DNA from 4 places in the Ureibacillus sp. FSL K6-2830 genome. Region 1 is predicted to be linked to each of the others. Evidence: riboswitches for the same ligand, from Rfam matches in the RefSeq annotation. Region 1 holds a riboswitch; each other region holds the start of a gene.
What was found. A riboswitch is a leader RNA that binds a small molecule or an ion and turns the genes downstream of it on or off. The one in region 1 is predicted to bind S-adenosylmethionine.
Positions count from the first base shown of each region.

Region 1 (7,916 bases):
TTTGGCGAGTTGAATCCACTATACGGAATTGAAACGGGAATGACTAGACTTCATGCGAAAGAAGAAAAAAATCTTAAACCGTTATGGCCAAAAGAAAGTGCTACGTTGAAACAAATGCTTCGTAGTTACACCATCTATCCGGCAAGACAAATAGGAAAAGAAGAAAGGATTGGGAAGATTCGTGTGGGGAAACAAGCAGACTTTATCATATTAGATAAAAATATCTTTAAAATACCTCCTAGTGAGATCAGTGAAGCGAAAGTCGTGTTAACTTATTTTAAGGGGAAAGAAATATATCGTGATGATTCTCAAATCGAAGAATGAAATAAAAAGAACCTCCCGTAGTTGTTAGGTGTATTACCTTTACGGGAGATTTTTTTATGCGGTTTCATCTTTCTCTCTTTTAAAAGCAGCATTGATGGTTGGTTCTGTACCGAGTTTAATGCGTTTAATATTTTCCAAATGTAAAATCGTTGCAACCAATAACAGCAATATTACGATGATGAATGGCCAAATAGTTGGTTCAAATAGCAAAGAGTTTATAGCAAAAACGATATACAAAAAGAATACACCGATAATTAAATAGTTGGATAATAAAGAGACAATGACAAGAGCAATCACAGAAAGAAGACCAAACTTCCAATTGATTGCAAGGAATATTCCGATGAGGGAAGCGGTTCCTTTACCGCCTCTGAAGCGCATATGAATGGGAAAATTATGACCTAGAATTACTGCGGCACCTGTCAAATAGAGCAAAATTGAGATTTGCTCAGTTTCAAATAGTGTATAGTGATCTAAAAAATATCTTGTTAAGATAATCGCAAAAACTCCTTTTCCGATATCAATGAATCCAACAAGTATGCCGTATTTCCAGCCCAGCGTAAGGGTAGCGTTGGAAGCTCCTGCATTGCCGAGTCCAGCTTCTTTTAAATTCACACCGGAAAGTAATTGTGCTGCATTTGACCCATGAATACATCCAATAAAATAGCCGACAATAAGAAATGTAATCACTGCAGTTATCATTCTATTGGACTCCTTTATAGAAAAGTGCATTTTAATATATTATACTCAATAAAATAAAAAATAGTTTCAAATTTTTAAAAAATTAGTTGACAGAGTGGCATACTATGTTTTATAGTTAATCTAACGATGGAAATCAAATTAATACTCTTATCAAGAGAGGCGGAGGGACTAGGCCCTATGATGCCCGGCAACCGGCAAGAAAATTGCAAAGGTGCTAAATCCTACAGATCGTATGGATCTGAAAGATAAGAGGAGGAAATGTACGTGCATACAACACCCTCTTCTTATATAAGAAGAGGGTTTTTGTTTTACTTCAATGCCTCCTCAAGAAATCCATCAATTATTTATTTAGGAGGAGAAAACGATGTCCGAATTCAAGCCAGAAACGTTATTACTTCACGGTGGCCAACAACCTGACCCTACTACAGGTGCTATTGCTGTTCCTATTTATCGCACAACAGCATATGCATTCAAAGACACAGAACATGCGCGCAAATTATTCGCTCTTGAAGAAGTGGGTAATATTTATTCTCGCATTATGAATCCAACTGTAGATGTATTTGAAAAGCGTGTTGCTTTACTAGAAGGTGGTACTGCAGCTGTTGCTTTATCTTCCGGTCAGGCGGCGATTGCATTCTCCATTTTAAACATCGCGAATGCAGGAGATGAAATTGTTTCAGCTGGTTCCTTATATGGTGGAACATACAACTTATTTGCAAACACATTGCCGCGCTGGGGAATTACTACAAAATTTGTAGATGAAAGAGATCCAGAAAACTTCCGCAAAGCGATTACGGACAAGACAAAAGCGATTTATGCTGAAACGGTGGGAAACCCTAGTTTAAATATTTTAGATATTGAAGCGGTGGCAAAGATCGCTCACGATAATGGCATACCATTAATTATTGACAATACGTTCCCATCTCCATATGGATGCACCCCAATTGAATTTGGAGCAGACGTCGTAATACACTCGGCAACAAAATGGATTGGGGGACACGGTACAACAATCGGAGGAATTGTTGTAGATGGGGGTAAATTTGACTGGACACAAGGTCGATTCCCAGGATTCACTGAGCCCGATCTCACATATCACGGAATTCGTTACGGCATCGATACAGCAGGAGCTGCTTTTGCAACAAAATTACGTGTTCAATTATTACGCGACTTAGGTCCAACTTTAGGTCCAGATGCAGCATTTAGCTTCCTGCAAGGATTGGAAACTCTTCACCTTCGCTACGTGAGACACGGTGAAAACGCAGAAAGAATTGTGGAATTCTTGAAAAACCATCCATACGTAGAATATGTGAATTATCCAGGGGATGAAAACTTCCCATCTCACCACCTTGCGAAGAAATATTTAAAAAACGGTTACGGATCAATGGTAACATTCGGAATTAAAGGTGGTCGTGAAGCAGGTCGAGTGGTAATTGACAACGTGAAATTATTCTCTCACGTAGCGAATGTTGGAGATGCAAGATCGCTCATTATTCATCCTGCATCAACAACTCACCAACAATTATCTGCTGAGGAATTAAAAATTGCTGGAGTAGGGGAAGAACTCATTCGCTTATCCATCGGCTTAGAAAATGTAGATGACATTATTGCAGATTTAGATCAAGCTTTAGCAAAAGCTGAGGCAGAATTTAGTGTAAATAAGGCTTAATCATTCGTTCAAGCTCTCTAAGAACCGCTATTGAATCGCTAATAATAGCTGCTCATTTGCGGCTGTTAAAAAATAAAGCATTAAACGCTCCCATAATAGTCGTTTATGAGAAGAAGTTGCTCATTTGCAACATTAAAATCCTCTGTGATTCAAGAGAAAAAATGCTCATTTGCAGAGAAAAATTTAATAGGAAAGTGCTGCTCATTCGCAGCCGATCCAATTATTCAAAGTTTCTTAAAATAATTGTTTGAGTAAGGCTGCTCATTTGCAGTAGATAATTCAAATTTTTCTCAAAGGCGTTTAATCGAAAGGCTACTCATTTGTAGCAAAAATAATTTAATACGATGTGAGTTGTATTCCCATTCGAATACAATTCACATTAATAAATAGGCTGATCTGTCATTTTGGTAGAACCAATCGTTCTCAATTCTAGACACCCCATTTTCGATATATAAAATTAATTCCTAGTAAATTAATTAGGTTACTTGAATTTTTTCGTTTAATCATTTATAGTGTATATAAGAGTTGATTGAATGCTATTGTATTTGGTATTTTCAATAATTCCCCCTAAATGTTTAAGGAAAGCCTTTAATGGCTTTCCCCTTTAAAAGGAGTTGAATCCTATGAAAAAGATTTATAGTGCCCAAAATTTTGCGGCTTATATCATATACGAATTAAATGACATGAATACTTTTGTAAATGCAAAATCATTGCAACATTTGCTTGAAATAGTAAAAAAACAGTGGGAAAGTGTTTTTGGATACAGCCCGTATAAAGAGCAAACCTATACGCTTTTAGCACACGGGTATATAGTAAAAGAAGTATACGATGCATATAAAGAATTGGGTGAACAACCAATTTTAGAACCTGCAAAAGAATGGTTTTTAACATATGGGGATTTCCAATTGATAAGAAGACCTTTTGCTGTTCCTGCCTTTTCAGCGGAAGAAGAACGATTGATGAGAAAGATTTTACGTAACTATCAAACTGCATTATTAGTGCATGCATCGTGATAAGATGAATGACTGGTCAGTACAATAATATAGTACTGGCTTTTTTATTTTAACGAAAAATGAATCAGTTATGCATTTATATGCCCTTCTGAAGAAAACAATTGTCCATCTTGGGTAGAATTCCCTTGAGTTCCTTTGAAATATACGTTAAAATTTCTGTATGTTTCAAAAAATATTGAATTTTTTATTATTTTCATCCGCTGAAGAAAGTGTTTGTGTAGTACAAATTCGCTGCACTCACTATTCAACAATGTAATTTCATGGAAAGAAAGATGGAGGCGAAAAGGAAATGGCAACAATCAAGGCGGCCATCTTAGGATTTGGCACAGTAGGTCAAGGCATTTATCATATATTGAATGAAAAGCGAGAAGATTTACGTAATAAATTAGGTGTCGATCTAGAAGTGGCAAAAATTTTAGTGCGTGACACTACAAAGGAGCGAGTTCCAGGAACGCGACATCTATTGACGGATAGTATTGATGATTGCTTATCTGTTAAGGGGTTGCAAGTTGTTTTTGAAGCCATTGTAGGAGAAGAACCCGCATACACATATTTGAAAAAAGCGGTTATGAATAAATGCCATGTTATAACAGCGAATAAAGTCATGTTTGCAAAATATGGACTTGAATTGCAGGAACTTGCGAAACAAAATGGCGTCTTTGTTGGATTTGAAGCAACAGTAGCAGGCGGAGTACCTGTAATTAAAACTATGAAAAATATTTTGCTTGTGAATGATGTTTCAAAAATACAGGGTATTTTAAACGGTACTTCCAATTATATTTTAACAAAAATGCGTGCGGAAGGATGGTCTTTCGAAGAAGCGTTGAAAGAAGCACAAGCACTTGGATATGCAGAGGCGGATCCATTTATGGATATTTCAGGTCAAGATGCTTTTAAAAAGCTCATGGTTTTATCTGCCCTGGCTTTTGGTGAGCAGCCGAACTGGAATGATGTAAAAGTAATAGGAATCGATGACATTACGCCGGAACAAGTGAAAGAGGCAACTGAAAAAGGACTAAGGTATCGTCACGTCGCAGAAGTGGAAAAGTTAGCAGACGGTACAATTTTTGCCCAAGTTGGACCAATGCTAGTTGATAAAGAACACCCACTTTATCCAATTGATGATGTATTTAATGCGGTTACGATGGAAACAAACTATATCGGAACGCTGACTCTTGTTGGCCCAGGTGCTGGAATGTATCCAACTGCAAGTGTGATGGTAGAAGATTACGCTGAAATTATCGGAAAACGTGCTGGTTTTGTGGTAACAATATAAATTAGTTGTTTCTGGAAATGCTTCTGAAAAACTTTCGGTTTAAGAGGCATTTTATTTCTATAAATCTAAAAGATTATATTCAAACATTCATATGATGAACTTCATCGAAAGAATCAACATTTATATTTTATTTTAAGCATTGAGAATTGTGCTATCTGAAATGATGTCTTAATTTTATGGTAGGGGATGAAGCCATTGAAAGGAAATATAATTGGAGAAAAAAATGATCATCCATGTGGGGTTGGATGATCATTTTTTAATATGTTGCATTGGCAACCCTTGTTAATCTTCATCTTTGACGTCAATATCTTCTGGTATAGGCGTGTTCCGCCAAAATTCAATTTCTTCCTTTATTTGCTTTAATTGTTCGTGGTATGTTTCAAATTGAGCGCTATTGATGAGAAATTGTTCTCCATCATGAACTGCTTTAATACGCCCTTCATAAATGTAACGCAGGACCATTTCTTCAGTCATTGAAATATCTTTTGCCGTCTCGCTCACTGTTTTGTACACAACATGACCCGCCTTTCATTTATGATTTCCCTTAAAGAAAATTTCTGACTAATGGTAAGTTTATTTTACAATATTATTATGGGAATCGAAGAGTTTTTAAATCAAAATTCCGATGTTGCCAATTAAAAATTATGATAGCATTACAATAAATTGTATTTTGAGTGGGAGGATATGCAATGAACATATTGCCATATATCTTTGTATTGCTTGCAGCGATGTTTTGGGGAACCGTTGGGACAACCCAAACTTTTTTACAGGAAGGCATTTCACCGATTGCTGTTGCTGGAGTACGATCAGCGATTGGAGGAGGGGTATTACTCATTGCAGTCCTCGGGATGCGAAAAATCAACTTAAAAAAATGGTCTTGGAAATGGACGATTTTAGCTGCATTGACAATTGCTTTATTCCAAAGTTTATTTTTTACGTCTGTTCGTTACACAGGAGTTGCTGTTGGGACGGTCGTTACGATTGGAAGTTCGCCGGTGTTTGCAGGAATTATTGAATGGTTGATTTTTAAACGTCGACCAAGTCGAGTTTGGGGAATTGCCACGTTGCTGGCGATTATCGGTTGCATCCTGTTATTTGTTAATCGTGGAGAAACGACGATTCATCCTCTAGGAATCTTACTTGCCCTATGTGCTGGGTCGATGTTTGCACTTTATACGAATAGCAGCAAGCAATTAACTGAAAGGGAAGAGACGTTACCGAGTGTTGCGTTAACCTTTACGTTATCCGCTATATTTTTACTGCCTTTTTCTCAAAATGGTGTTTCGTGGGTGTTAAATACGCAAAATCTTTGGCCTATGCTCTTTATGGGGCTCTTTGCCACGAGTTTAGCTTACATATTGTATTTAGCAGGTCTTGAGAAAATCAGTTCTTCTTCTGCGGTGACGTTATCGTTAGCGGAGCCTTTAACGGCAGCGTTACTCGGTGTGTTTTTAGTTGGAGAATATTTAAGCCCTACTAGTTGGATTGGCGTAATGTTACTGCTTGGGGGTATATTGGTGCTGACTCTTGGTAGTAGAAAATCGATTAAACAGATGAAAGAAGTAAATTTACAACAGCAAAATGATGTTGTATCTAAAGAGACTACTTAAGGGGGACCTTGAGTAGTTTTTCTTTTCTTTTTGTTGTTCTTCAGAAATTCTTAAGATTTTCCCTAGCAATTTTGTAAGAAACATACTTTATGATAAAACTATAAGAAAAAGAGATGAGGAGATGCGAATGCAACTTACTGTACTTGTAACAGACGATGATCAGGACATTCGTGACGGCATCGAAATTTATTTAAAAAACGAAGGATACAATGTGTTGAAGGCAAAAGACGGAAAAGAGGCTCTCGAAATTCTTTCCAAAAATGAAGTGCATCTGATTATCCTTGATATCATGATGCCGAATTTAGATGGCATTCAAGCAACGTTTAGGATTCGGGAGGAACGAAATATCCCGATTATTATGCTCAGTGCGAAAGCGGAAGACACAGATAAAATACATGGACTTTCAATTGGTGCGGATGACTACATTACAAAACCTTTTCATCCGTTAGAGCTGATAGCTAGAGTAAAATCTCAATTAAGACGATATACCCAACTTGGTACGTACAATGGAGCAACCAATTCGAAAATCGAAGTAAATGGTTTATCAATCGATCGTGAAGCAAAAGAAGTTCGACTCAATGGAGAAATTGTCAAGCTCACCCCGATTGAATATAAAATTACCGAGCTATTGCTCACGAATGCTGGTCGCGTCTTTTCGATACAAGAAATATATGAACGGGTTTGGAACGAAGAGGCGTACAATGCGGAAAATGTCGTTGCTGTACACATTCGAAAAATACGGGAGAAAATTGAAGCAGATCCAAAAAATCCGAGATATTTAAAGGTTGTGTGGGGTATTGGGTACAAAATTGAAAAATAAGTTAGAAGTCGGTTTGATGGGAGCAAGCCTCATTGCATCGATTATCGGCATCATATTGATTATTAGCTTTACGATTCGATTTTTAACAAAAGAATGGAACAACATTATCACGTTCTTTGTCAAAATCTTTTGAGGAGGAAATGTTATGAAAGAAAAAAGTAAAATACTCCTCTCTCTTTTTCTTATATCTTGGACTCTTTTTTCAGTTTTCTTATTAATTACTTATGGCTCACAATATATCGGAAAATCTTACTTTGATTCGAATTCCTTTAAAGGAAATTTAGAAAATTTTAAAAGTGAAATAGGGCGATATGTATTAGAACCGTTTGATGTGGAAGAGGCAAAAAAGCAAATTACTGTAACAAAAGAGGAAATTGAATATCACCGAAATTATTATGGGTCGCTAACCGATCAAGTGGAAAATATTAAATATCAATATCAAGAACGAATTGAACAAGCTGCTGACGATCCGGAATTGAAAGAATTGCTTCTACATGAACGGGATCAA
Region 1 covers NZ_JBBOQR010000001.1:1,800,030-1,807,945, forward strand. The annotation lists gene NSU17_RS08840 (amidohydrolase) at 1-324, shown strand, start outside; gene NSU17_RS08845 (glycerol-3-phosphate acyltransferase) at 379-1,023, opposite strand; SAM riboswitch class I at 1,168-1,275, shown strand; gene NSU17_RS08850 (O-acetylhomoserine aminocarboxypropyltransferase/cysteine synthase family protein) at 1,388-2,689, shown strand; gene NSU17_RS08855 (hypothetical protein) at 3,313-3,702, shown strand; gene NSU17_RS08860 (homoserine dehydrogenase) at 3,992-4,978, shown strand; gene NSU17_RS08865 (DNA-binding protein) at 5,261-5,491, opposite strand; gene NSU17_RS08870 (DMT family transporter) at 5,668-6,588, shown strand; gene NSU17_RS08875 (response regulator transcription factor) at 6,716-7,408, shown strand; gene NSU17_RS08880 (hypothetical protein) at 7,398-7,541, shown strand; gene NSU17_RS08885 (sensor histidine kinase) at 7,554-7,916, shown strand, end outside.

Region 2 (7,916 bases), 790 kb from region 1:
ACAATCGATTCAATGATTTTATTCAATGAAAACATTTGTGCATTGCTTCCTGCCAATCACCGGCTGGCGAAGCGGGATAAAATTCATTTAGATGAACTACGTCATGATCACTTTGTCCTTTTCCCTGAAGGATATATTTTACATAAAGTCGTAGTCGATGCTTGCAAATCAGCAGGCTTTTCTCCTATAGCCACTTCGGTGGGAGAAGATATGGATGCTTTAAAGGGGCTTGTAGCAGCAGGAATTGGCGTAACATTATTGCCAGAAAGTTCTTTCTACGATTCTACACCTCGGTTAACGATCAAAATGAAAATCGATAATCCAAATATCACCCGCAATGTAGGAATTATTTATCCAACAAACAGAGAATTAGCTCCTTCAGAACAAGTATTTATCAAATTTGTTCAAACATTCTTCTCCAGATTAAATCAATTTCAATAGAGGATATAACATAATTTCATTGTTAAAGAACTGTTTCGTAATGGCCAACATACTCAAAATCAAGAAGGCAAAGGTCACCTTATTTAATTCTCTTAAACATGCAAAACCTCCCAATCGTTTTCGATTAGGAGGTTATTTCGTTTTATTATTCGCTCACTGGTACTACAGAGCCGCCCCATTCTTCAAGAATGAAGTCTTGAATTTCTTTTGTACGCAATACTTCCACTAACTTTTTAATTTCTTCTCTATTTTCATCGCCAGAACGTACAGCAATTACGTTTACATATGGTGATTCTGAACCTTCAATTGCGATTGAATCTTCCACTGGGTTAATTCCAGCATCGATTGCGAAGTTAGAGTTAATAACAACCGCATCTCCTTCTTTGTTTTCATAATAAGTAACCATCATCTCAGGAGCATCGCTTGCTTCGATTTTTAAGTTCTTCGGATTTTCAACAATATCTTCTAAAGTTGCTTTTGTTTTATCGATACCTTCTTTTAATGTGATTAAGCCATTTGCTTCAAGTAGTGATAAAATACGACCATGGTCTGGGATAGAATTTGAAATTAAAATTGTTGCACCATCAGGAAGTTCATCTAAAGATTGATATTTTTTAGAGTAAATCCCCATTGGCTCAATGTGGATTCCACCAGCATTTACTAAATCATAACCTTCTTCAGCAACTTTTTGTTCAAGATACGGAATGTGTTGGAAATAGTTTGCATCAAGATCGCCATTATTTAAATCTTGATTTGGTAAAACATAATCTTGATATGGTACAATCTCTAACTCGATTCCTTCTTCAGCGAGGATTGGTTTTGCTTTCTCTAAAATTACTGCGTGAGGTGTGTGTGAAGCACCTACTTTTAATGTTACTTTTTCTGTTGCTTGTTGATCGTCGTTTGTTCCTTCATCAGTTGAAGAATTTGAACTTGTACCGCATGCAGCTAATACTAGCACAAGCACTGATAGGAATAAAAATGATAATACTTTCTTCATCCTTCCATTACTCCTTCTCCATTAAATTTTATGTGAAAGGCAAATCGCCTCCATCACCTAAATTAGCGCTTGTCCGTTTTGGCAGTAATCGTATCACCAATCCATTGAATGACAAATACTATGACAAGTATTAAAATCGTTGCCATTAACGTGACATCTTCTCTACTTCTTTGGAAACCTTCTAAGAAAGCTAAGTTCCCTAAACCTCCTGCACCTATGATTCCTGCCATCGCTGTATAACCAACAAGAGCAACAGCTGTGACAGTAATTCCAGAAATGAGCGCAGGTTTGGATTCAGGAATTAATACTTTCCATATAATTGTGAAAGTATTCGCACCCATCGATCTTGCGGCTTCAATAACACCTTTATCTACTTCGCGTAAAGCGATTAATACTAAACGCGCATAAAACGGCGCTGAACCGATAATTAACGCTGGTAAAGCCGCATTTACACCACGAATAGTTCCGAGTAAAAATTTTGTAAACGGAATTAATAAAATAATTAATATAATAAACGGAATCGAACGGAAGATATTCACAAGGGACCCCGTCAAGAAATGAACAATTTTGTTAGCCCAAAGTTGGTGTGGACTTGTTAAGAATAACAGTATACCTATGATTATGCCGAGAACGAAGGTAACTGCTGTAGAAATAGCTGTCATGTAGAGTGTGTCATAGGTTGCTTCCCACATTTTTGTCCAATCTACATTCGGAAATAATGCCTCAATCATTCGTAATCACCTCCGTTTTAATATTCATCGATTTCAGTTTTTCCAAAGCCTTCTCGACATTTTCAGAATCACCGTCAAGTTGAACAATTAACGTTCCATAAGAGCCATTCACCGTTTGTGAAATATTGCCGTGAAGGATGTTGATATCCAACTGGAACTCTTTAATTAAATATGAAATAATCGGTCTTTCTGTTGTATTTCCAACAAAAATTAATTTTACTAATTTTCCGGAAGGATAATTTTTCAAAATGTGTTCAATGGATTCTTTTGATTCTCTTGAATCCGAAACTTGCATCACAAAATTTTTCGTTATTTCAGCTTGAGGATTTTGGAACACTTCGAGAACATCACCTTGTTCAACGACACGTCCAGCTTCCATCACCGCAACGCGATGGCAAATTTTTCGAATCACGTGCATTTCATGGGTAATTAAAACAATTGTCAACCCAAGACGCTGATTAATATCTGATAATAATCGTAAAATTGAATCAGTTGTTTCTGGGTCTAGAGCACTTGTGGCTTCATCACAAAGCAATACTTCTGGATTGTTGGCTAATGCTCTTGCTATACCAACCCGTTGTTTTTGTCCACCAGAAAGCTGGGATGGATAAGCATCCGCTCTTCCACTTAAACCTACAAGTTCAATTAATTCGTGAACTCTTTTTTCTCTTTCTTCTTTTGGTACGCCTGCAATTTCTAAAGGAAAAGCAATATTTTCTGCGACTGTTCTTGACCATAAAAGATTGAAATGTTGGAAGATCATGCTGATTTTTTGGCGAGCAAGCCGTAACTCTTTTCCTTTAATTGAAGAAATTTCAAGACCATTCACTATGACAGAACCGCTCGTTGGTTTCTCGAGTCCATTCAATAGGCGAATCAATGTACTTTTTCCAGCACCGCTATATCCGATGATTCCGAAAATTTCACCCTTTTGAATAGACAAATTTACATGATCAACTGCGGTTAATTCCCCATTTTTCGTTTTAAAGATTTTTGTGACATTTTTTACTTCAATCATGTTTGAGTACTCCTTTATAAACCGCAATATGTATTGATATTACAATTGTGCATTTTACACTTTTTATTACCCTTTGACCATAGTGTTATGTATATAATCTTTCATTTCAATAAAAAAACCTTCTACTTTGATAAGTAGAAGGGAAGTTGAACAACCTACTTAGATATCGTAAAACTTCCTCTTATCTTTCAAAGTAATAAATACTTTGCGTGATTTGGCACCTTATCATATCAATGATATGATGGTTGCCGGGTTTCATAGGGCACTTCCCTCCACCACTCTTAATAAGAGTTTTTTGCTATTCGGTTATTTAATTATGGAAACAATGTAACACGTAATCTATCATCTGTCAACTATAAAATCAACTTTTCATATAAGTTTTGTACGGATTTAAATGCATAGACTTTTTCATGCACTTTTCCGTCCTTTGTTATAAGTAGACAAGGAACACTTTCGATTTGTTGTTCGTATGCAAATTCTTCCAAAAAATTAATATTTCCTTTCCCAATCGGAATGTGTGGAAGAAGTTCTTCAATAACTTCCATCATTTTTGATGCAATTTTACATGTTCCGCAAATAGGGGTATATAAATAAAATGCTGTGATATTATTTTCTTTTACTTTTTCTTCCCAATTCTCTATTGTCCATTCTTCCATATCAATCATTTCCTATGCTAAATATTCTTTATGAACTAAAAATCTCGCTTCTTTCAGTAATTGAGCTAACACTTTTCGTGGTGCGTTTGCAACTTCCATATATGTTCTTGGAACATTTAGGTGAGTAGCCTCCGAATAAATTCTTTTCATTAATTTTCTTAGTTTTTCTCCGGATTGATCGGCATCAAAAAAAGTATATAGCTGACATTCTTCATAGGGCTCAATAAGCTCTAGTAACGCCTCTTCACTTATAGTACCATTTGTACAGACAATCTTCACATCTTCCGCTAAAATTGGGGCCAATTTCAACATATCTGAACGACCTTCTACAATGATACATTTTTCGTAATGCATTTTTACTCACCCCACGTATTATATAAGAACTGAAGAAACGATGAATAGTGTTGTTTACATATTATATTTTGATTTTAAAAAAACGCCAGTTCTTTCCCTGGCGTTTTAGACAGATTATTCAGAAATAATTTCTTCGTATTGTTCTGCAGTAAGCAATTCATCAAGTTGAGAAGAATCTGCAGGTTCAACAACAATCAACCAAGCATTTTCGTAAGGAGACTCATTTACTAATTCTGGGCTATCATCAAGCTCAGTATTCACCTCAACAACTTTACCAGAAATAGGCGCATATAATTCAGAAACCGTTTTCACTGATTCCACACTTCCGAAAGGTTCATTCATTTGAATTTCGTCTCCAACTTGAGGAAGTTCAACGAATACGATATCACCAAGTTCAGATTGTGCGAAATCAGTTATTCCAACACGTACTTTACCATCTTCTAATTTTACCCACTCATGTTCCTTCGTATAACGTAATTCCTTTGGTATTGACATACTTTTACCCTCCATCTGATATGTAATCTTTTTTTCAGTTTGACATATTTCAATTTTAAAAACAAGCTATTTTAGATGATCACTTCCATGTCTGTTCAAATTCTTCTTCTTTAAACCCAAGAGTCACTTTTTCTCCATCTGTAACAATTGGTCGTTTAATTAACATGCCATCTGAAGCTAATAATTCTAGTTGTTCTTCTTCAGACATCGAACCTAGTTTATCCTTTAGACCAAGGGATCTATACTTTTGTCCAGATGTGTTAAAAAACTTTTTTAATGGTAGTCCACTTTTTTCCCAATACGATTTTAATTCTTCTTTCGTTGGGGTTTGTTCTACAATATGAATAGCATCATATTTTATTCCATTATCATCCAACCATTTTTGCGCCTTTTTACAAGTTGTACATCTAGGATAATGAATAAATTTCAACGACATTTCATTGGCTCCTTATTTTTAAATAATTTTTCAAATCTTTCTTATTTTTATCATGCACGATTGAAATCATGTGTTCAAGTATGAATTTTCATAAATTTTAGTGATATTTAACATCAATAAAAATAATGCATTCATAAGAGAATCAAAGTAGAATGAATTATATGTAAATTTTGATTATTGGAGGGAATGGTATGGGCTTATTAAAAGCGGGTGTCGGTGCATTAGCCGGCGTTTTATCTGACCAATGGAGAGAGTATTTTTACTGTGACTCTATTCCTGCAGATGTATTAATAACCAAAGGAAAAAAACGAGACGGTAAAAGAAGTTTTAACCGTAAAGGAAGCGACAATATCATTAGCAACGGTTCGATAATAGCAGTCAATGAAGGGCAATGCATGATTATTGTCGATCAGGGAAAAATAGTTGAATTTTGCTCTGAACCCGGAGAATACGTATATGACTTTTCTACAGAACCAAGCATCTTTTATGGAGACTTAAACGAATCAATTAAAGCAAGTTTTGAGTCTTTTGGAAAGCGTTTAAGTTTCGGTGGAGAGCCTGGAAAAGATCAGCGAGTATACTTTTTTAACATGAAGGAGATTTCAGGTAATAAATATGGTACTCCCACACCGATTCCATTCCGGATTATTGATCGAAATATCGGGTTAGATATCGATATTTCCATCCGATGTCACGGGGAATATTCTTATAAAATTGTGGATCCAATTCTTTTTTATTCGAACGTTTCTGGCAATGTTCAAAATGAATTTAAACGTTCTGAAATCGACGGTCAACTTCGCTCAGAACTATTAACAGCATTACAACCTGCTTTTGCTAAAATTTCTGCAATGGGGATACGCTATAGCGAACTTCCACAACATACGTTAGAAATTGCAAAAGCATTAAATGACGTATTATCTGATAAATGGATGAAAAAGCGAGGCATCGAAATCGTTTCGTTTGGTATTAGTGCGGTCAATGCTTCAGAAGAAGATGAAAAAATGATTAAACAACTCCAAAGAAGTGCAGTGTTCAGAAATCCATCTATGGCTGGAGCAACAATAATTGACGCTCAAAGTGAAGCAATGAGAAAAGCTGCAGAAAATCAAGGAGGAGCCTTTGTCGGTTTTGCAGGACTGCAAATGGCTCAGCAAGCAGGTGGTGTCAATGCAAAAGATTTATTTGAAATGGGTGAAAAACAACAACCCGTCGATCAAAATCCTCAAAATGTTGTTTGGCAATGTAGTTGTGGTGCGAAAAATCAAGGAAAATTCTGTACCGAATGCGGAAACAAACGACCAACATCAAATACTTGGATTTGTCAATGCGGCACAGAAAATAAGGGGAAGTTTTGTTATGAATGCGGTTCGCCAAAGCCAGCAAACTTTGCACTGACATGCGATAAATGTGGATGGCAACCAAAAGATCCATCCTTTACACCGAAATTCTGCCCTGAATGCGGAGATGTGATTGATGAAAACGATCGCAAATAAGGAGGATTGGTATGAGTACCAATGAAAAACAAGAGTTCATTGAAGTAGATGAGTATGATGCGAAGTGTCCATCCTGTGGTGCTTCCATCAAGTTTCATCCTGCTTCAGGCAAGTTAGTTTGTCCCTATTGTCATCATACAGAAGAGATTCCAAATGCAGAATTAGAGGCTGATTTAGAAATAGATGAGCTAGATTTCCATCAAGCAGAGGCTAGAAGTAGCTTCCGTTGGGGAGCCGAAAAAAAGATAGTGATTTGTGATGCCTGCGCTGCTGAATTAGTCTATGATGCGTTGGAAGTAGCCAACGTATGTCCTTATTGCGGATCAAATCATGTGATGGAAATTAAAGACGATCACTCTATCGCTCCTAACGGAATTATTCCATTTCAATTAACATTGGAACAAGCAAACGAAAACTTTCATAAATGGATAAAAGGGAGATGGTTTGCTCCTAATGAGGCTAGACAATCAGCTAAAGCCGAAGCATTTACAGGCATCTATTTGCCTTACTGGACTTTTGATACAAAGACCGCTTCACAGTATACAGCAACATATGGTAGAAGAAGAACGGTATACGATAAGGATGGAAAACCTCAAACCGTTACTGACTGGTATCGTACAAGAGGATTTTATCAAGAATTTATTGATGATCACCTTGTTCTCGCTTCTACTCGCTACGATGCTCATATTTTAAGCAAAGTGGAACCTTTTTATTTAACAAATGCTCGCCCATACCAAAAAGAGTATTTGCATGGTTTTGTAGCTGAACGATACAGTATTGGTCTTGATGACGGCTGGAAAATCGCCAAAAATGAAATTCATCATTATCTAGAATCTCAAATTACACAACATATTTTATGGAAACATCGCGCCCATGTAGTTAGAAATTTACGATTTTCAACAGTCCATTCAGATATTACATATAAATATTTGATGTTGCCTTTGTGGCTATCGACTTTTCGATATAGAGATAAAGTCTATCAATTTATGGTGAATGGCCAAACGGGCAAAGTCGGTGGAGAATATCCAATCTCTCCTATTAAAGTTACAATCACAATCTTCATCCTTCTTCTATTTGTCCTATTAGGTTATTTCTTTTTTATGGAGAATTCATATTAGAATGAAGAGCGGCTTGAGAAAATGTATATGTTTGCAAGTCGCTCTTTTTTCGTAACGTTTTTCTTTGATAATCCTTTACCTTGTGCGGATAGTGCTCTTGCTTGTGCGGTTGGCTCCCTTGTTCGTACGGATTCATTCTAGCTTGTGCGGATAACTCCTCCACTTGTGCAGATA
Region 2 covers NZ_JBBOQR010000001.1:2,588,981-2,596,896, reverse strand. The annotation lists gene NSU17_RS12785 (LysR family transcriptional regulator) at 1-441, shown strand, start outside; gene NSU17_RS12780 (MetQ/NlpA family ABC transporter substrate-binding protein) at 587-1,441, opposite strand; gene NSU17_RS12775 (methionine ABC transporter permease) at 1,504-2,172, opposite strand; gene NSU17_RS12770 (methionine ABC transporter ATP-binding protein) at 2,165-3,190, opposite strand; SAM riboswitch class I at 3,369-3,481, opposite strand; gene NSU17_RS12765 (thioredoxin family protein) at 3,544-3,846, opposite strand; gene NSU17_RS12760 (toprim domain-containing protein) at 3,859-4,200, opposite strand; gene gcvH (glycine cleavage system protein GcvH) at 4,315-4,695, opposite strand; gene NSU17_RS12750 (arsenate reductase family protein) at 4,775-5,131, opposite strand; gene NSU17_RS12745 (SPFH domain-containing protein) at 5,323-6,624, shown strand; gene NSU17_RS12740 (hypothetical protein) at 6,636-7,742, shown strand; gene NSU17_RS12735 (hypothetical protein) at 7,723-7,916, opposite strand, start outside.
Region 2: another riboswitch for S-adenosylmethionine. It lies ahead of NSU17_RS12770 (methionine ABC transporter ATP-binding protein); the one in region 1 lies ahead of NSU17_RS08850 (O-acetylhomoserine aminocarboxypropyltransferase/cysteine synthase family protein).

Region 3 (7,916 bases), 1.3 Mb from region 1:
TGCGAATCCATTTCGTCCCTTCTAGAATCAATGGCCATTCTTACTCAGAGCACTTTATAAAAACCATCGCTCAATTACCTGTAGCACAAGAAAAATACGACTATGTAAATAAACGGATTTCAAGCTGGGAAGGTTATTTAAAAGTTTTATATAAAAATGCCAACATCGATGACATCGAGGCAAATATCCAATCCATTTCTTACAGCTCAGACTTTTCAACGGTTTCATTAAAGGTACGTGGTATTCGTGATAAAGAATGGAAATCGTTAAAAGGGATGAACGCTTATGTTCATGGCATAAAAAATGAAATTGGGGAAATTGTCAAAACGAATATTCAACATCAAACCATCGATATTGAATTAGCTCCTCAAATAAGTAAATTAGCAAAAGAAAATGTTTTTGATTTTCATACGGATTCCATCACCTTTAGCAATGCCTCGACAAAATCTCAGTTAAATCGTCTTTTAAAAGGCTTTGATCGACTAAAAGAAGGACTTGCCGCAAATCCTAATCTAGAAAACTTTTTATTTGAAGATGTTCCAAACATAGCAAAACGCAATAACCATCTTGAAATTGAATTCTATAACAATTTAAACAAATATCAAAGAGAAGCGGTAAGGGGTGCACTAGAAGCCGAAGATTTATTTGTCATTCAAGGCCCGCCCGGCACCGGTAAGACGACCGTTATTTCTGAAATTTGTTATCAAAACGTCAAAATGGGGCTAAGAACGCTTATTGCCTCCCAATCAAATTTAGCTGTTGATAATGCCCTTGGAAGACTACTAGCAAATAAAGATATTCGTATTTTACGGTACGGTCGCACAGAAAGCATTGAAGAAGAAGGCAAAAAATTTATTGAGGAAAATGTTGCAGAATATTGGAAAACACAAACCTTTGATGCCATTTCGAAGGAAATTAACCAACATGAGCATAAAGAAGAATTATTACAAAAAGAAATAAATGATTACAAAACGCAAATTGAACAGCTAACAGAAAAAGTAGCTCAACTTGAACGTGATATTTTGCGAAAAAAGGAAGCCGAGAAAGAATTAAAAGGTATATTTGAGTCGATTGCTGAGCTAAAGAAACAAATTATCTCTAATCATAAACAAAAAGATAAAACCGAAAAATCAATCGAAACATTGCAAAACTCTTTAAACGAACGGACAGAAAAGCTCAGAGAAATCGAAGAAACGATAGCAAGCAAAGGTCTTAATCAAATTCAGCAAGAAATTAAAGACGCACAAAAACACATTCGAGAAAGTGAAAACTTAATCAACTATGTTCATGTGGAACAAAAATTGAATGAAGCACAAGCTGAATGGCAACGAGTAGTAGATGAAATCACAATATTGAAAAGAAAACAAGAGCAATTCAGCGATACCTTTAACCAATTGCAATCTTATAAAAAATTAGAAGAAGTAGAAGGATTTATTGACATTCATGGAATCAAAAGAGGATTTGTCATTAATCAGTTGCTGCTTGATATGGACAAAATTTATCAACAAATATTGAAATTAAAACCCGCGAAGCAAATTTCTGAACGGATTGAAAAAGCCATTGAATACAATGAAAAAACATTAAAAATTCAAATAGAGCCCGTTCAGCTGCCGCCAAATCATCAATATTCTTTACATGAAGTGAATGAGTTTCTAGATAAATTAGCGCTTGCTTTTAAACAACAAAAAATCAATCGCCAAAATGGAATTCCTTCTATACGCGGCCTATATATCAGAAGGCTTTATGTCAATGAGCTATTATTGCAATTCAAAGGATTAGCAGAAGAATCGAAAACCGTTTTTGAAAAATTAAAAAAGGAAGTTGCGGAACAATATTCACTACAATTAGGGCTTAGCGAACAACATATTCAATCGTTAAGCCAAAAAGAGATGCAACTGCAACAATTAATTCAACAATATCATCAAGAACTAAAGAATTTCCAAATAGAAAACACAGATTTCATACCATCTATTGACGAGTTACAAGCTATCATCGACGCATTAAATGAAAAGATTTCTTCACTAACTGAACAACAAGCCAATTATCAAACATATGAACATGAAAAAGCTCAAATCAATCAAGAGATTGCCACAATTGAAAAAGAACTTTCCAATGGTGGAGTATTATTATCGACCATACATAAAGAATTAAAAGAATTACATCGACAAGGCATTGTTTTAGAGAAAAAAGCTGAACAGTTGCAACAACTCATAAAACAAAATCCTGAGTTCGAACTGGAACAAACGGAAGAAAAAATTAAAGATTTCCAATTAAAAATTGAAAAATTACATCAACAAATTGAACTGTTGCCAATCACAAAGGAAATTCAAAAAGAATGGTTTTTATTACTAAATAATTCTACTGAACACGATTTAGATGAAATCCGAAAACTATATGTGAAACATGCAAATGTGATTGGTACAACTTGTGTTGCTTCCGCAAATAAAGATTTTATGGACAATTATCCTACTTTTGATGTCGTCATTATTGATGAAGTATCAAAAGCAACACCGCCTGAATTATTGCTTCCAATGTTAAAAGGGAAAAAAATTATTCTTGTCGGTGACCACCATCAGTTGCCACCATTAATCGGTGACGATACATTTGAAGAAACATTGGAAGTAGTTATGAAAGAAAGCGACACTTTTGAAGAAAAAAGGGAACTCGAGAAGCTTTTGGAAGAATCATTATTTGAACGTCTATATAAAAATTTACCTAGCACAAATAAGATAATGCTTGGAATTCAATACAGAATGCATGAAAAGATTATGCAAACCATCACTCCATTTTATAGGACCGGCAACGAGTCCTTACAGTGTGGTTTAGATAATTCTGATGAAGCAAGAGATCATAAATTAAATGGCAATTATGTAAAACGCCATGAACATTTATTATGGTTCGATCTACCAAACGAGCCACTTTACTTTGAAGAAAGAATGAAGGAAGGCGCTAGTTTATTGAACTCTTCCGAACTAGAAACAATAAGGAAGCTATTAATCGATTTAAACGAAGCAACTGCAAAATCAAAAGAACAAGGCTTACTTGAAAATGATGCTTTAAAATCCGTTGGTGTGATTAGTTTCTATCGAGAGCAAGTAAATCGAGTTAATTTGTTAATAGAAGAGTTGAATTTGTCCCATTTACATATTCGGACAGGCTCTGTCGATAAATTCCAGGGTATGGAAATGGACGTTATACTACTAAGTATGGTTCGAAACAATCCACATGGAGAAATCGGTTTTGCAAAAGATTACCGCCGGTTAAACGTTGCATTATCGAGAGCAAGAGAATTACTGATGATTATTGGCAGCTCAGAAATGTTCATGAATCGACCAAAAGCAAAGAACACTAAAGAAATGTATCAATATCTATATGAAGTAGTCGAAAAACAACAAGGTATTCGAAAAATAACAAAGGAGACGTTCTTAACATAAACATGGAACTCCATCAAATACAGCAACAATTAATAAAAAAGCTTGAAAAAGAAAAAGCTGGTTTAATCATTCATACCGATATTTGGTGTATTCCTATGCATACGTATGAAATCACTTATCAGCCAGTTCGAAAGAGGACGATGGATATATTAATGAAAATTTTACTTTTCTCTTGCCAAAAATCAACTTTCGAAAGGGCTGAACAGCTCAGTGAAATTTTACTGGTAGAGCCACTATTTATAGAAGATTTATTACGGAAAATGCAAAAAAATGGGTTGTTGATACGGGAAAATAACTATTATCAACTTACCGAAAAAGGAATGAAACAATTTTCTCTAGGAGTATTTGAAGAGGAATTAGAACCCGTAGCAATAGAGCTACTATATAGCCCTGTACATCATCAAATCGTAGAAGGCGATATTGAGGAAGTACTAGACTTTGATGATTTTCCGGAACAAATCTATCGTTATATACGTAATGAAGAGGGGCCAATCAGTGCACCTTTTATGATGAAAGCAATACAAAACATGCAAGCGACGGAACTGGAAGAAGATCATCAACAAATCAAATCCATACTATCAATGGAAAATACTCAAGTAAATGATGTCCCTTGTATCGAATTCATTATTTGGAACGTTGAAAACAAGGAATTATTTATCCGCGTATGGAATACATTATTTAATAGTTGGGATCAACAATTAGAACAAGAATTGAATGAGAAAGAGAGCTCGGAATGGCTAACAAAAATGCAGAGTAAAATAAAATAACCTAATATTGCAAATCCCTATTAAATGTGTTAGGATTATCTTAATTTTATAAGGATTCAAAACTTTCTTATCAAGAGAAGCGGAGGGACTTGGCCCAATGAAGCTTCAGCAACCTCTAACGGATGTTAGAAAGGTGCTAATTCCAGCAAGGCTATGCCTTGGGAGATAAGAGAGTGTGTGCAAGAAATTGTGTACCCTCTCATTCTCTTTGCTGGAATGAGAGGGTTTTATATTAAGAAAATTTAGAATTGGGGGACTAGAGAAATGCCTATCAATATTCCGAAAAATTTACCTGCTGGAGAAATTTTAAGAAATGAAAAGATTTTCGTGATGGAAGAAGATCGTGCTTTATCGCAAGAAATACGACCATTAAATATTTTAGTTTTTAATTTGATGCCTGAAAAAGAAAAAGCGGAATTGCAATTGTTGCGTTTGCTTGGCAATACGCCTTTACAAACCAATGTAACATTTTTAAATACGGCATCATATGAGCCAAAAAATGTGTCAAAAAGCCATTTGGAATTGTTCTATAAAACCTTTGACGAAATAAAGCATCGCCGATTTGACGGCATGGTCATCACAGGAGCGCCAGTAGAGCGGATGGAATTTGAAGAAGTGAATTATTGGAAAGAATTTACTGAAATTTTAGACTGGGCACAAGAAAATGTGACATCGATAATTTATATATGTTGGGCGGCACAAGCAGCACTATATTATCACTTCGGAATAGGGAAATTTGAGTTGCCGAAAAAATGTTCCGGCATCTATTCACACACGATAACAGACTTAACAAACGATTTAGTTCGTGGTTTCAATGATGAATTTGTGGCACCTCATTCTCGATACACGTCAGTTTCCTTGGAAGAAGTGCAACAACATCCTGATTTACAATTGTTGAGCTATTCTGAAGAAGTAGGGCCTTTTATCATTCAATCAAAAGATAATAAACACATTATGATTACAGGACACTTGGAATATGATGCAACAACTCTTAAGGAAGAATATGAGCGTGATATTAAGAAAGGTTTACCAGTGGAAATACCAGCAAACTATTTCCCTAACAATGATCCAACAAAAGAGCCAAAAAATAGTTGGAGAGCGCATGCCCATCTGTTGTTCTACAACTGGTTGAACTACTACGTTTACCAAGAAACTCCTTATGACTGGCATTTCGTGGACGGCCATGATCCAATTGATTATCATATTTAATGAAAACTGTAAAAATTCTTCTCCCACGGAAGAATTTTTACAGTTTTTTTATTAATAAAACAATTCATACATATGTATGACAATAACGAGTGCAAAATGAAGTTCTTGAACAAATAAAGAATTCATAATTGGAAATACTCAATAATATGTAAAGGGGGTAATGAAATGTCCGAACAGCTACATTATGGTGATGATTATAAATTTATTCCCGTCACTTCTATATTAAGTGGGGTAGGACTAAACATTACAGAGGATTTATATCATTTTACAATCCAAGTAGTCAATGTTTGCTTTATTGGTGATCCAGATAAAGACAATCAATGGGTTTTAGTTGATGCGGGAATGCCGAAATCAGCTAATGCAATCATTGAAGAAGCTGAGCAGCGTTTCGGTCAAAATGCCCGCCCAAAAGCGATTCTTTTAACCCATGGACATTTTGATCATGTTGGCGCAATTGTTGATTTAGTAAAACATTGGAATGTCCCAGTATATGCCCATGAAGAAGAAATCCCATTTTTAATAGGAGAACAAAGCTATCCAAATCCAGATCCTACGGTAGATCGTGGACTCGTTGCGAGAATGTCACCATACTTTCCTAAACAACCAATACAGTTAGATTCTTTTGTTCATGCACTGCCGAAAAATGGAACAATCCCGATGTTACCTGAATGGAAGTGGATTCCAACACCGGGACATTCACCAGGTCATATCTCTCTTTTTCGTGAACGGGACCGTTCGCTAATTGCTGGCGATGCGTTCGTTACGGTGAAACAAGAGTCTCTGTTTAAAGTTTTTGTACAAGAAAAGGAAATCTCTGGCCCACCTAAATATTTTACAACGAATTGGAAATTAGCAAGAGAAAGCGTTACAAAACTCGCTTATCTCCGTCCAAGAGTGGCACTATGTGGACACGGTGTTCCAATGTCGGGTGAAGAATTGGAAAATGGATTAGCCCAATTAGTTCATCACTTCGATGAATTGGCAATTCCGAAAGATGGAAGATACGTTGATGGTTTTGAACATTAACTCACAAAAGCATATAAATAAAAAAGAAAGAAAGAAACCGCAACTTTTGTAATACGGTTTCTTTCTTTATGTGCGCCCGGCATGTACATGAACTATAGGGTGTAAGTCCCGAACCCCGAAGACAGAAGTAGAGGTTAGCCAAGAGCAAGGATGTCCGTGGTGACGCGGAATCTGAAGGAAGCTGGAGGCAAAACACCGGTCCGAGGAACACGAACCTCATATAAGGCTAGGTATGATTGAGTGAGTTTGCAAAACAAAACAAAGCTCTTTCTGTCGAAGGTCATATCGAGTAAATGAGGCGGATAGATGGTGTGAAAGTGCATGTACTTACCCGGGGAGGTCTGGCGGATATGTGAAGTACGCTTCATAACCTACTTAGTGATAAGTAGCTGAACCGTCAGAAGTCAGCAGAGGTCATAGTATTAGTTGGTTTAGAACTACTAAGAAGGACCGAACAATTAAGAGAGAATAGCCCTTGGCATTCAGTGAGTCATGATGAACACAGAAAACGTAGTACCTCACTTGAGGGAGGAAGCGGTGAATCCCGTGGGGGTCCTCTTGGAGGGTGGAGTGACCACTGGCATAAAGAGAACAGCTATTCACGGAAGTTATATAAAGACTTGCGTCAATCATCTTAATTGAACCGCCGTATACGGAACCGTACGTACGGTGGTGTGAGAGGACGGGAGTTAATCGCTCCCTCCTACTCGATTTATTAATTGATTTATATTTTTACAATCTTACAAACTCCTCATTGCAACTACTTTATAAATTTATCGAATAAGTTTCACAAAATCTTAATAAGATGTTATACATACACGCAGCAATATTGCTATGAAAAAAATACCATTTTTACAAATCCGTATTTTTACAATCAAGGTAAGGAGGGGATTATTGGAAAAATGTAATGAATTTTACTTTATCCCTAAAAAGAGGTGAGATGAATAGATGTGGAGTTTAATAACGATTATTTTATCCTTGATATTGCTGATCATTTTAGCGATGAGAGGGTTCACAATCATCATCATAGCACCTGTCGTAAGCTTATTTGTCATGATATTGAACAACATGCCAATCATTGACACCTTTCAAAATGACTACATGAGTGGCTTTACAAACTATGTTAAGAATTATTTCTTAATTTTCTTATTTGCTGCGATGTTTGGAAAATTTATGGAAGAGTCCGGCGCTGCACGAACGATCGCTCAATATTTATTGAAATTATCGGGCAAAAAAAGCAAGTTAAGAGTTTTGGTAACGATCATGTTTATATGCGCCTTTTTAACTTATGGCGGTGTGAGCCTATTTGTTGTTATTTTTGCAATATTGCCGATTGCAAAACCGATTTTCAAAGAATTGAATATACCATGGCATTTATTTATTGCGGCTTTTATGCCGGGTATGGCGACCTTTACGATGACGATGCTTCCAGGAACTCCTGCCATACAGAATATCATTCCGACCGCCTATCTAGGCACAA
Region 3 covers NZ_JBBOQR010000001.1:3,133,624-3,141,539, reverse strand. The annotation lists gene NSU17_RS15550 (DEAD/DEAH box helicase) at 1-3,434, shown strand, start outside; gene NSU17_RS15545 (hypothetical protein) at 3,437-4,201, shown strand; SAM riboswitch class I at 4,266-4,373, shown strand; gene metA (homoserine O-acetyltransferase MetA) at 4,466-5,410, shown strand; gene NSU17_RS15535 (MBL fold metallo-hydrolase) at 5,576-6,436, shown strand; gene NSU17_RS15530 (GntP family permease) at 7,385-7,916, shown strand, end outside.
Region 3: another riboswitch for S-adenosylmethionine. It lies ahead of metA (homoserine O-acetyltransferase MetA); the one in region 1 lies ahead of NSU17_RS08850 (O-acetylhomoserine aminocarboxypropyltransferase/cysteine synthase family protein).

Region 4 (7,916 bases), 880 kb from region 1:
TTGAAACGTGGTATATGGCCAATTTGGCACACCATTTTCCACCCCATATCAATAGAGAAACGGTCCGTTCTATTTGCAATTGGATGAAAGAAAAAGGAAAGAAGCGATGATTTCAATTCACTCTTTTCCCTTTAATTATTGAAACACTTAGAACCGTTTTTCATTAAAGATTGATAAAAAAGCCCATCAAAATTAAATGGCCTGATCAAAAAGTGTAATATTTTTTGATCAGGCTCAAATTCTTTATGATGATTATATTTTCCCTGCGTTGGTCACATCAAACGCGATTCCTCGTCGCAATGAATCTGCGACGAATGAATGAGCATCAGTCGTAAAGAGAGGCGCCTCAATGACTTATTAGGCGCCTCTTTAATCTTAATATGAGTTTAGAATGGATGGAACGTTGATATTAAACCAATGGTCCACCTTTTTTCAAAATATCTTCTGATACGTTGTTAAATTTCTTGAAGTTTTCTTTGAATAAATCAGCTAAATAACGAGCTTTTTGATCGTAAGCTTCTTTATCTTTCCAAGCTTCACGAGGATCTAGCACTTCGCTTGGAACCCCTTCAATTGCAGTTGGGATGTGTAATCCGAAAATACGATCTTGTTTTGTTTCAACATCGTTTAATTTACCGCTGATAGCAGCACGTACCATTGCGCGAGTATATGAAAGCTTCATGCGGCTACCTACACCATATTCGCCACCAGTCCAACCAGTGTTCACTAAGAATACTTGAACGTTGTGTTCATCGATTTTCTCACCTAACATTTCAGCATATTTTGTTGCTGGAAGTGGTAAGAAAGGAGAACCAAAGCATGTAGAGAATACTGGTTCAGGTGAAGTAATACCGCGTTCAGTACCAGCTAATTTAGAAGTGAATCCGCTTAAGAAGTGGTACATTGCTTGTTCCTTCGTTAATTTACTGATTGGAGGAAGCACTCCAAAAGCATCAGCAGTTAAGAAAATAATTGTTTTCGGATGACCAGCAATAGAAGGCGTTACAATATTATCAATGTAATGAATTGGATACGCTGCACGTGTATTTTCTGTTAGGCTATTATCATCGTAATCAGGAATGCGTGATTCTGAATCGATTACAACGTTTTCTAACACTGTACCAAAACGAATGGCATTATAAATTTCTGGCTCTTTCTCAGCTGATAAATTAATTGTTTTAGCGTAGCAGCCACCTTCAATGTTGAACACACCGTTGTCAGACCAACCATGTTCATCATCACCGATTAATTTACGATCGCTATCAGCAGAAAGAGTTGTTTTTCCAGTACCAGATAAACCAAAGAATAACGCTACGTCACCATCTTCTCCAACGTTAGCAGAGCAATGCATTGAAAGAATGCCTTTTTCAGGTAACAAGTAGTTCATGATACTGAAAATAGATTTTTTCATTTCACCAGCATATTCCGTACCACCGATTAATATAATTTTCTTTTCGAATGATACGATAATAAATGCTTCTGAGTTTGTTCCGTCAACAGCTGGATTCGCTTTGAAACCAGGTGCAGAAATAATTGTGAAATCAGCTGTATGAGAAGCTAATTCTTCTTTTGTTGGACGGATGAATAATTGATGACAGAAAAGGTTGTGCCAAGCATATTCATTTACTACTTGAATAGATAATTGAGATTCTTTATCTGCTCCAGCAAAGCCTTTAAATACAAATAACTCGTCTTTTTCTTTTAAGTAATTTAATACTTTTATATACAAGTTATCAAACACTTCAGCAGAGATTGGCTGATTTACACTACCCCAATCAATTTTATCTTTAATGCTTTCTTCTTCGACAATAAATTTATCTTTTGGAGAACGGCCTGTATATTTACCTGTCTCAGCAACAATTGCACCATCAATTGTTAATTTGGCTTCTCCACGAGTTACCGCCTTTTCAACTAATTGAGGCACTGACAATTGAGTGTTTATATTTCCACTTTTTAATAATTCCTTCAGCTCATTTGCAATTTCTACTGAATTCATCGATTAAATACCATCCTTTTTTTATTTTTAGGAAAATTAATTGTTGGTTATATAATACAGAAATTAGTATAACACATTAGATGAAATAATCTATACTAATTCTTAAAATTATTTATGAAAATTTTTTGCTTGTAACAAGAGTACCTACTTACAAGTAAATTATAGAATACCGGGTTATGTCAAATTTGAGAAAAAGGAAAAAATATTTGACATTGTATAGTATATTACGTAACATGTTGGATGAACGGATACTCTTATCCAGAGCTGGTGGAGGGTTAAGGCCCTATGAAACCCGGCAACCTGCATTACTATAATAATGCGTGGTGCTAACCTGATGCAAGGGATTCCCTTGAACGATAAGAGTGAAAGGTAGAATGTTTAGTTCCTTTCCTCATGCATGTGGATAGGAACTTTTTTTATTCAAGCACAAATGTCGTACTCATTCAACCTATAAAACCTATAAAAAGATAAAAATTTCTTAAAGCCTTTCATCATCTTCGCACTGTTCCTTACGGGCGAATGTTGCTAAGGCAAAATGGATAATGAGTACCGTATCATAGCAGAGATTCGTCTCGTAAATTTAGGAGGAAATTTAATGTCAAATCGTCGACTGTTTACATCAGAAAGCGTAACAGAAGGTCATCCAGATAAAATTTGTGACCAAATATCCGATGCAATATTGGATGCGATACTAGAAGAAGATCCAAATGCAAGGGTTGCTTGTGAAACAATTGTTACAACTGGATTAGTGCTTGTAACCGGAGAAATTACTACGACAACTTATGTCGATATTCAAAGTATTGTTCGGGACACTGTCGCAGAAATTGGTTATACGCGTGGAAAATTTGGATTTGATGCAGAAAACTTGGCGGTGCTCACTGCAATCGGTGAACAATCACCAGATATTGCAGAAGGTGTAGACCAAGCCTTAGAAGCACGAGAAGGATATATGACTGATGAGGATATCGAAGCGATTGGTGCTGGAGACCAAGGATTAATGTTTGGATTTGCTTGCAATGAAACTCCAGAACTGATGCCTCTACCGATTAGTTTAGCTCATCGACTTGCAAGAAGATTATCAGAAGTTCGGAAATCAAAAGAGATTCCGTATTTACGACCAGATGGTAAAACACAAGTTACTGTAGAATATGATGAAAATAATGTACCTCGTCGCATTGATACAATCGTCATTTCTACTCAGCATGATGAAGGAGTTACTCTTGAGCAAATTAAAGTAGATATGATGGAAAAAGTTATTAAGGAAATTGTTCCAATAGAGTTGATTGATGAAGATACTAAATACTTCATTAACCCGACTGGCCGCTTCGTCATTGGTGGACCAAAAGGAGATGCGGGTCTAACTGGACGCAAAATTATTGTGGATACTTATGGTGGATATGCTCGTCATGGTGGAGGAGCATTTTCTGGAAAAGACCCTACAAAAGTGGACCGTTCTGCTGCCTATGCTGCGCGTTATGTAGCAAAAAACATCGTAGCATCTGGTCTTGCTGATCGAGTAGAAGTTCAATTAGCTTATGCAATTGGTGTTGCACGTCCTGTATCCATTTCAATTGATACTTTTGGAACAGGTAAAGTAAGTGAGAGCAAATTAGTTGAGTGGATCAAAGAACTATTTGATTTACGACCTGCGGGTATCATTAAAATGCTAGATTTGCGTCGTCCAATTTATAAACAAACTGCTGCATATGGTCATTTTGGTCGCACGGATATCGATTTGCCATGGGAAAGAACAGATGTGGCCAAATTATTAAGAGAGAAGGCAGGATTATAATTATTTTATAAAAATGCAGGCAAATATGAACGCCTGCATTTTTAATTTTCAATGTAAATTTAATATTGTATAAATAATAATAACTTGAATTTTATTTCTTTAATGACTGATAATATTTCCCTTTTTCAACATATTCTTGAATAATGCGATCCATATCTTTACGATCTTCTTCTGTTACTTGACGGACGACTTTAGCAGGATTGCCCATAGCGACAGAATTTGGAGGGATTTTTTTACCAGGAGGTACTAAACTTCCAGCTGCAACGAGTGCTCCTTCTCCGATTTCAGCACCATCTAATATGATGGATCCCATGCCAATTAAAGCGCGTTTACGTACAATACAACTGTGTAAAGTAGCCTGATGACCAACGATGACTTCATCCTCTATGATTAGAGGGTTATTGGGACTTTGATGTAAACAACTTAAATCTTGGATGCTACAACGTTTTCCAATAATCGTTGGTGCAACATCTCCGCGAATCACAGTTCCAAACCAAATTGACGTATCTTCGCCAATTGTAACATCTCCAGTAATCGTTACATGGTCTGCTATAAATACAGAAGGATCGATATTAGGTTCTTTATCTTTATAAGGATAAATCATCGCAAAGCTCCTCATTTCTAAAGTATTATTATGTATATTATCCTAGCAAATAAGAAAATATTTGAAAATAGAACAAAACTAACTTGTAATGACAGAAGTTTAGTGGATTTAGGAGGAACGCTATGTGGAAGTGGGAAACTAAAGAGCAACCGAAAGCTGTTATAGTAATAATACATAGCGCTTTTGAAAACCACCGTTGGTATGCATGGTTAATAGAAAAATTGATGACGGAAGGTTATCATGTCGTGATGGGCGATTTACCAGGGCATGAAGAAGGGTCAAAATTTACGAGGGTTCATGATGAATTAATTGACGAATATTTACTTTTCATTAAACAGCTCATGAAAAGCGCTCTTCAATATCATTTACCAGTATTTATCATTGGGCATGGCTTGGGCGGAACCCTTGCAATTCAATTTTTAAGGTCAACGAAGACGGAATGCGCTGGACTAGTATTAACTGCTCCATGGTTACAGTTGCATAAACATTCCAATTTACTTACAAGTGCACTAGCAAGCATGAACATAGCACCAAGCAAAAAAGTGTCGATGGAGTTTGATAGACGATTATTTACTCGAAATTCTGATGGTTTTCTAGAGATGGAGGATGATGTACCATATCATTCCAATGTTACCGTTCGATGGTATCGAGACATTCAACAATTAATGAAAAATTTGATGACTCAGGATAAGACATTGTCATTGCCCATTTTGCTGATTACCCCTAATCAAGATAAAGTGGCGGATTCAGAAACGGCAAGAAAGTGGCTATTATTGCAAAAAACAAGTGAATTTCAATATAAAGACTGGCCCCATAGTTATCACAATATTTTTCATGATTATGAAAGGGAAGAAGTATTTCTATACATGAGAGATTTTATGAATAATGTTCTACGATCTATAGGATATATAGTTTAATTGAATTATATTGAAATTGGAGGAATGTTCGATATGGACATTCCTTTTTTAATATAAAATTAATAATTTTTTAAAAAAAATGATATCAAAAAATATTGATTGTTTTCATAAGTTTTTGTAATATAAAAAATATTCGTGATACATAAACTTAAAGGGGTGTATGTATGTTAGAAAATTTCTTAAACTGGATTAGCGGCATCCTTTTGGGGCCAATCATGATTTATGGGATTTTAATCGTAGGACTTGTGTTCTCGATTATGACCCGATTTGCTCAAGTTAGAAAAATTAAAGAAATGTTTGTTTTAATGTTTACTGGGGAGAAATCTGAAGCTGGAGTTTCTTCTTTCCAAGCATTAACGATAGCGCTTTCAGGACGTGTCGGTACCGGAAATATTATTGGTACGGCCAGCGCTATTGCATTTGGTGGTCCGGGTGCAGTGTTTTGGATGTGGATTACTGCATTTATTGGAGCATCAACAGCTTATGTTGAATCAACTTTAGCGCAAATCTATAAAACTAAGAAACAAGGGGTTTATCGTGGTGGACCGGCGTATTATATGGAAAAGGGGACTGGAAAACGCTGGTTCGGGGTAGTGTTTGCGATTGCAGCCATTTTAGCGATGGCTATCTTGATGCCTGGAGTTCAATCAAATGCTATTTCCAAAGCAATGAACACTGCATTTAACATTTCACCTTGGATGACAGGATTAGCTGTCATTGCTTTATTAGGATTTGTCATTATTGGTGGGGTAAAACGTATTGCAAACGCAGCCCAAATTATCGTGCCATTTATGGCGGTTGCATACCTTTTAGTAGCAATTGTCGTAATTATCATGAACATTTCAGAAGTGCCTGCAGTGTTCGGATTAATCATTCGAAGCGCATTTAGTGTAGATGCAACATTCGGTGGTATGATTGGTGCAGCCATTGCGTGGGGGGTAAAACGTGCTATTTACTCCAATGAAGCAGGACAAGGTTCAGGTCCACATGCTGCAGCAGCTGCGGAAGTATCCCATCCAGTGAAGCAAGGTCTAGTGCAAGCAGCATCTATTTATATTGATACGTTGCTTGTATGTTCCGCAACAGCGTTAATGATTTTATTCATGGGCACTTACAATACGAATGTGAATAGTCCTGATGGAGAATTAATTGTTGAACATGTGCCAGGGCATAGCTATACAGAATTTACTCAGCTTGCTGTTACTGGAGCATTCCCTGGATTAGATAATTTCGGTGCTGCATTTGTAGCCTTTGCGTTATTCTTCTTTGCATTCACAACATTAATGGCTTACTACTATATTGCAGAAACAAATGTTGCTTATTTATTCTCCGGTCGCACTGAAGGAACGATTACCTGGATTCTAAAAATTGTAATGCTTGCTTCCGTATTTTACGGTTCAGTAAGAACATCAGATTTAGCTTGGCTACTAGGGGATATTGGACTTGGTTTAATGGTTTGGACAAATGTCATTGGAATTATTGTATTAGCGAAGCCTACCTTCATTGCTTTAAAAGATTATGAGGAACAAAGAAAAGCTGGAAAAGATCCTGTATTTGATCCTATTAAGCTAGGTATCAAAAATGCAGATTTCTGGGTAGAGCGTAATCAATCGCAAAATCAACAACAAGTAAATAAAGAAAAAGCAAAAATGTAGAAAAAGAAAAACTGCGGACTTTATTTTAAGCCCGGCAGTTTTTTTATTTTCTCCAAAGCGATGATAAACGGAGGGTCGTTTTTTTGATTAATGAATTCATAGCGAAGAACGTGAACATATTTTTGAGGAAGAGATTTTACAAATTCAATCACCGCATCTCTTTCCTCTTTCCCACCTTCGTGACCATGGTAAATCACTAAAACAATCATGCCGCCAATCTTTAAAAGTGATAGTAATTGTTCAATTGCAGAAATAGTTGTTTCTCCTTTGGTGATAATGTCATGATTTCCACCAGGTAAGTAGCCTAAATTAAAGACAGCCCCCGCAACTTCTTCTTGAACATATTTAGAAAGTTGTTCGTGTCCATCTAAAATGACACGGGCTCTATGTTCTAATCCGTTTTCTTTTAATCGTTGGATTGTTGCATCTACTGCTTGTTGTTGGATATCAAAGGCATAGACAAAACCAGTCTCCCCTACAAGGTTTGCTAAAAATAATGTATCGTGGCCGTTTCCAGCGGTTGCATCAACGGCGATATCACCTTCATTAATTACAGATGATAATAAAGTTTTTGCGTAAGGTAAAACCCGTTCTAGCATTATTTGTTCACTTCCGCCTTATAATATTTTCCTTGCCAGGAGTTTCTACGTTCTAATTCAGCATCAATGCCGTTTAACACTTCCCATTTGTTCACGCTCCACATTGGTCCAATCATTAACTCTATCGGTCCATCACCGGTAATGCGATGGATGATCATGTTTGGCGGAAGAATTTCTAATTGGTCTGCTACAAGTTTGATATACTCTTCTCTTTCAAGGAATTGCAACATGCCTTTTTCATATTGTTTTACCATCGGTGTTCCTTTTAATAAATGCAAGAGATGAATTTTGATGCCTTGAACATCTAACTTAGCCACTTCACGTGCCGTTTCCATCATCATATCGTAATCTTC
Region 4 covers NZ_JBBOQR010000001.1:2,679,549-2,687,464, forward strand. The annotation lists gene NSU17_RS13350 (alpha/beta hydrolase family protein) at 1-110, shown strand, start outside; gene pckA (phosphoenolpyruvate carboxykinase (ATP)) at 410-1,996, opposite strand; SAM riboswitch class I at 2,248-2,359, shown strand; gene metK (methionine adenosyltransferase) at 2,592-3,788, shown strand; gene NSU17_RS13365 (gamma carbonic anhydrase) at 3,880-4,392, opposite strand; gene NSU17_RS13370 (alpha/beta hydrolase) at 4,515-5,309, shown strand; gene NSU17_RS13375 (alanine/glycine:cation symporter family protein) at 5,474-6,964, shown strand; gene NSU17_RS13380 (class I SAM-dependent methyltransferase) at 6,985-7,566, opposite strand; gene NSU17_RS13385 (TIGR01212 family radical SAM protein) at 7,563-7,916, opposite strand, start outside.
Region 4: another riboswitch for S-adenosylmethionine. It lies ahead of metK (methionine adenosyltransferase); the one in region 1 lies ahead of NSU17_RS08850 (O-acetylhomoserine aminocarboxypropyltransferase/cysteine synthase family protein).